Regions from separate parts of the Psychrobacillus sp. NPDC096426 genome, predicted to be linked through region 1. Evidence: riboswitches for the same ligand, from Rfam matches in the RefSeq annotation. Region 1 holds a riboswitch; the other holds the start of a gene.
What was found. Region 1 has a riboswitch for FMN ahead of ribE (riboflavin synthase). Riboswitches for the same ligand answer to the same signal wherever they lie in the genome.

Region 2: it holds a riboswitch for FMN, as region 1 does, so the genes downstream of both, ACIQYS_RS11105 (ECF transporter S component) here and ribE (riboflavin synthase) in region 1, are expected to answer to the same signal.

What each region holds. Positions count from the first base shown of each region.
Region 1 is NZ_JBIWEX010000004.1:65,854-69,017, forward strand. It holds gene ribH (6,7-dimethyl-8-ribityllumazine synthase) at 1-147, opposite strand, end outside; partial or broken gene ribB (3,4-dihydroxy-2-butanone-4-phosphate synthase) at 202-792, opposite strand; gene ribE (riboflavin synthase) at 815-1,453, opposite strand; FMN riboswitch at 1,608-1,738, opposite strand; FMN riboswitch at 1,885-2,027, opposite strand; gene ACIQYS_RS04865 (SAM-dependent methyltransferase) at 2,098-2,850, opposite strand; gene ACIQYS_RS04870 (M50 family metallopeptidase) at 3,019-3,164, opposite strand, start outside.
Region 2 is NZ_JBIWEX010000011.1:58,041-61,204, reverse strand. It holds gene sigX (RNA polymerase sigma factor SigX) at 1-108, shown strand, start outside; gene ACIQYS_RS11110 (hypothetical protein) at 101-1,351, shown strand; FMN riboswitch at 1,607-1,744, shown strand; gene ACIQYS_RS11105 (ECF transporter S component) at 1,903-2,496, shown strand; gene ACIQYS_RS11100 (ferredoxin) at 2,544-2,792, opposite strand; gene ACIQYS_RS11095 (YpbB family protein) at 2,903-3,164, shown strand, end outside.

The DNA.
Region 1 (3,164 bases):
CACATTTTCTTCGGCAACGCCGTGACGTTTCAAGCCGTCCATTGCACCGTCCAATAATTTACCGTTAATAAATTCATTAAATCTACCGACAACTACCCCAATTTTTAAATCTGTTCCGATTAACTGTGCTTCAAATACTTTTCCCATTTTCATCTCTCCTCTTTTACATTTTTAAACGAGTGCTTTAATCCCTTGTTCTGAACGATAGTTCACTAATGCTTCAATTGTTACAAACTTCAAATCATGTGCTTCGGCAATTGTATGTAATTCCGGAACCCTAGCCATGGAACCGTCGGCACTCATAATTTCACAAATAACGCCGGAAGGTTGAACACCACAAAGTTTCGCAAAATCGACAGCTGCTTCCGTGTGACCTGGACGCTCCAGTACGCCGTTATCTTTTGCGATAAGCGGGAACACATGCCCTGGACGGCGGAAATCTGAGCTAACCGAGTCAGAATTGAACAATTGTAAAATCGTTTCGGAGCGCTCAAAAGCACTAATACCTGTTTCCGTTGTTTTATAATCAATACTAACCGTAAACGCTGTTTGATGATTATCCGTATTACGCGCAACCATCGGATGTAAATCAAGGCGATCCGCTAGTTCTTGTGTGATTGGCGTGCAAATCAGCCCGCGACCATATGTTGCCATAAAGTTAATATTTTCAGGAGTTGCAAAATCTGCCAGCACGAGAAAATCTCCCTCATTTTCACGACTTTCATCATCGACAACAATAATGATCTTCCCTTTTTTTAAATCCTCAATTGCTTCATCGATTGTATGGAACATATAAATAACCTCCTTTAACATGTTAAAATCCATTTTGTCTTAAAAAATCCATCGTAATAGACGAATTTTCTTTCTTTCGATCCAAATGATTGATCACATATTTGCCAAGTAAATCATTTTCAATATTTACAACATCCTGCTCTTTTTTGATTCCTAAAATTGTTTCACTAAATGTAAGTGGTATAAGCGAAATCGTAAGCTGTTTTGGCTGAACGTCGAATATAGTTAAACTAATGCCATCGATTGCAACCGAACCTTTTAACATGCAGTATTTACTCAGTTCTTCGCTGATGCCAATATCGACATATACCGCGTTTTCTATTTTTCTTTTTCTTAAAATAACACCTGTTCCATCCACATGCCCCGAAACAAAGTGACCGCCAAATCGACCGTTTGCAGGCATCGCCCGCTCCAGATTAACGACATGTCCCATTTGTAAAGAACGAATGCTTGTAGACTTCACTGTTTCTGGCATCACATCGACCGTGAATATATTGCTCGAAAATGAAATCACTGTTAAACATACACCATTTACCGCGATACTATCCCCTAAGTGAATATCTTCTACAATCTTTTTGGATTCCAATGTTAACTGCATACTATTAGGCCCACTTTTCATCGACTTCACCTTGCCTAAGTCTTCTACAATGCCCGTGAACATTCACAACACCTCTTTTCTATAAAGAAATTTTGTTCAAAAAGAAAACCCCATAGATCAGCTCTACGGGGTTAGTTTTGGGAAATTATGTTTTACGCATCGACAAATAAACCTTTTAGAGGTATTGTTTTACCCCATAAGGAAATAAGCTTGCTCGTACATCCTTCTCCCATCCAGACTATACTGTCGGCTTTGGAGTTGCACCAAATCCTGCCTTAAAAAGGCTCACGGGCTTAGAATTTCTTCATCACCGTCGATTGGGAATTTCACCCGACCCCGAAGGAATACACTTGTATGAAATTAATTCGGTTTTATTGCAAAAATAAAACCCCATAGATATATCTCTACGGGGTCGTTTGAAAATTTATATTTTACGCATCAACAAATAAACCTTTAGAAGTGTATTTTTCTCCATAAGGAAATAAGCTTGCTCGTACATCCTTCTCCCATCCAGACTATACTGTCGGCTTTGGAGTTGCACCAAATCCTGCCTTTATTTTTTAAAAAGAAAGGCTCACGGGCTTAGAATTTCTTCATCACCGTCGATTGGGAATTTCACCCGACCCCGAAGGACTATTCATCTATAAAATCTAGTATACCACTAGGGCAATAAAAATTCATTTAAAATAACTTAAGCAACATTACATTTATCTGCAGCCTTGTCCTGGTACTAGTTTAGCCATATAAGACATTGCTTCATCTAAGTCAACATTTTCATGATACTGCCAAGTCTTATAGTTCATCGCACCACCAGGTTTAATATCTACAAGCATAAGACCAGTATCTTCTAATAACATTTTCAGATCTTGAGGAGAATAACATCTTAATGATTGCGTAACGTTTTCATCCCCATCAAACCATGTATCTAGCATGCGACAATTCAAAAAATCAAAGTCATATTTTCGAAGCTTACTGCCGACCATCATCTCTTGACCTGCAACACTTGCCCAATACCAAGGCGCATAAATATCTATTAAGATACATCCATCCGGTTTTAGCCAATTGCTCATTCGTTTTAATAGTTTCTGTTGATCATGATCATCACCGATACCAAATCCATCTATATAGCAAATAACATCAAAGGATTTAGGAAGGTCGACCTCGTAAAAGTCTCCTTCAATGATTTCAAGCTCACCGATCAAATTATGTTCGTTTTTTAGCTTTTTCATATAGTCAACTCGGGATCCCACTAACTCAACCGCACTAACATCATATCCTTTTTTAGCAGCTGTTATTGCAAATTCTCCACCTCCAGCACCTAACTCCAAAATGGACTGGAAAGGTTTAGAAGCCAAAGTCTCTATTTTCGTCAATATTTCCTCATGCTCTTCGTTTGGTCCTGTTAAACCTTCTTTATATAATTGAAATTGTTTGTTGTAAAAATTATTTACCCATTCCATACCGAACACTCCTTATTCAACATTTATTTCATTCAATAAGGTCGAATCAGAAAGGATCAATTGTAAAGCAACATATATTGCCCTCCGATAATTTGTAGTTTAATAGATTTTAACACAGATTATTCAGAAAAGTAAACTTGACTCTATGTACAAATAAAAACTAATCTATTACCTATTTATTTTCTCTTTCACTAGATTTGTTAAAATTTTCTCTACAAAGAAAAATCCATATAACGATTCATTTTCCTCAATAATTGCATAAACCTTTTCTAAATGAACAATAGCCTGGTTTAAGTCTTTCTCTAAATAAGCAA
Region 2 (3,164 bases), on a different contig from region 1:
GTATTAAGTTGGACAGAAGGGAAAGTGAAGACAACGCAACATCGTGCGATAAAAGCACTTCGCGAACGATTATCTACGAAAGAGGAGGGTATAGTTCATCATGAGTGATATGAAAAAAGAAAACGAAAAAATTGATGAGCTTTTAAACAATACGCCCAAGTTTACAGATCATCGTTCCAAAGAAGAAGTGTATAATCGGGTAAAAATGGAAATTGAAGCTCAAGTCAAGGAAGAGAAAAGAAAAATAATAGCCGTATCATTTTCGAAATGGATGCCTTTTATCGTTTCCGTTGCGGCTATTTTACTCCTGACATTCCTTGTTTCTTCCTATACGAATCAAAAAGAAACAACGTTGTCCAAAGATAGTGTATACGATAACGCCGAACCAAAAGAAAACATGCGATCGATGGAAAAAACAGAAGAAAGTGCAAAAGTAATAGAAGAAACAAAGGCTGATCAGGCAAATGCAATGACAACGATGTCGATGATAACAGATTCTACTATAGAGTTGATCCCACTTCAAAAAGCAGTTTACGAAGATAGTGTGAATGGAGGAACCGTTTTTCATTTTTCTTTAATTGAAAATGCATTAAGCGTTCCTATTACAATAATTATTTCGCAAGAACGAATGGAAGCTGATTTTCCGGGAATGACTCCGACTAGTTTGCAACTGTATGAACGATATGCAAGTCAAATTGATGAAGAAGCGTTAGGATTCATGGAGTATCATCCGTATAAAGGTTATTTTGTTGCAGAAGACAAACAATTAAAACATTATTTACCTGCTAACCATGGGTATGATGTAGCACCCGGCACATCCGCTCCCTATTGGTCTTCAATAAATGAAATCTTCACAGATTTTGAAACGCTCTTGAGAGTAAATGAGGATGGGACTGCTATAGAATGGGATCAAGTTGGGATTATAAATGAACCGAGTCCATTATTTGGAGAATATGCGCAACAAAGTTACTTTTTGTACACGGCTTTGAATGGCGACACTTATTTATCTTCCAACTTCGGCAAACGTTTTAATACGCTTTCAGAAGCGTTTGAAAATATGAGAAGCGCTGAAAATGATATTTATACATCCGTTATCCCAAATAATGTAACATATTCTTATCGAGATAATAATGGGATTGCAACCATTTACTTTGATGAACCTTTCGACTTGAAGACGATGGATTCCAAGGATGCCACTAGAATGATGGAAGCATTCGCATTAACTGCCGCGAGCTTCGGAAAAGAAGTGAAGGTAGAAAATGTAGTGCAACAACAATGGGAAGAATTTGACTTAACTAAACCTCTTCCAGTTCCAGTGGGACCGAATGGGTTTATTATGAGTGATGAATAATTTTGAAATGCGTGGAAGCATTGACCTGGTCAATACTTCCACGCATTTTTTTGTTGTAGAGTTTATTTTGCGCATTCTATAGTTCGTCTGTTGTTATACTCGGATGCGGATTATGATTATATATGGGGTTCTAATGCTCTTATAATACATAGTAATTTTCTTGGTATTCTTTGAGCAAGTGTATTGCATAAGGATAAAAACTTTGTTAAGATGTATTTAATTCAAGATAAAAGCTTGAAGGACAATAAAATATTGATTCATCTTCGGGGCAGGGTGAAATTCCCGACCGGCGGTAGTAGAACTTGTGTTTCTTAAGCCCGCGAGCCGTTAAGTTAAGGTTGATTTGGTTAAATTCCAAAGCCGACAGTACAGTCTGGATGGGAGAAGGTGAAGGTGCAGTCGTTTTTCGTATGTTCTAATACGGATACGCTTATTTAAGTGTACCTTTTACTCCTTTAAGCCTATTAATAGCTTAAGGGATTTTTTGAGTAAAAGAAAACGTGCTGAACCTTTCTTCTTGTGGAGTGAATCGCAAAAGGAGAGAGGATTTTATGTTAAAAGGTAAGACGCGAATGCTGATCGCAATCGCTATGTTAAGTAGTATTTCGTTTGTATTAATGTTACTTGCATTTCCGTTACCAGTATTACCAGCCTATTTGAAAGTGGATTTTAGTGATATTCCAGCACTAATAGCAGCGATTACGATGGGTCCTCTGGCAGGTGTTCTCGTTGCATTTTTGAAAAATGTATTAGATTGGCTGTTTTCTGGTAGCCCAACTGGAGTGCCAGTAGGACATATGGCTAATTTTGTAACGAGTATATTATTTCTAACACCAGTTTATTTGATTTATCGTAAAGTTACCTCTTCAAAAGGTATTACGTACGGGTTAGCTTGCGGAACGATTTCGATGGCAATTGGGATGAGTGTATTAAACTATTATGTATTTTTACCAATGTATGCCTATTTCTTAAATTTCCCGATGGAAACAGGAACAGCATTATTTAACTCAATCATTTTCGGTATATTACCGTTTAATCTTATAAAAGGTATTTTAGTGGCTGTCGTTATGATTGTGTTATTCAAACGAATGAAGCCGTTATTAGATAAAGTGACATATTCAATTGGCGCTGTTAAAGCAAACTAAAAAAGGTCGTTTCTCTCTTACGGAGAAACGACCTTTTTCATTCTTTTCTATTCAAACTTTAACGCGTCGCCTTCGAATGATTCCTCCGCTACTTTAATAGAGTCTGTTGGGCAACCTTCAAATGCATCTTCCATATCCTCTAATAGTTCGTCTGGAACTTCTGTTGTACCCGTGTTATCATCTAAAATAACGAAAGCAATTCCTTCATCGTCATAATCATATATATCTGGTGCGGCAGCGCCACATGCGCCACATGCGATGCATGTATCTTGATCTACAATTGTATATTTAGCCATTCTTACATTCTCTCCTTTATATCTGCTTTCACGAATCTGCTATCTTATTCATTCTAAAGATATTTTCGCTACATTTCAACCAAAATACTTTCACATGTGAGGGGTTTCCATTGTATTTTCAACAATTACTGTTATTCATTATCTATAAATTCCAAGGGCAACGGTCCTCTACAGCAGCTTATTATTTATTAAAAGGGAAAAAATCAGGTCAAACGATTCAAGATGTGACGTATTTTAACCTGCATCCTTTCTTTTGTCTTTATCCAAAACTAACAAAAGAAACATATGAGGACGAAATTGGGAAGCTCCTCGCAGAAAACTTCGTTGTGATGAATGAATCTACATTGTCTATTACGGAAAAGGGTTTGCATA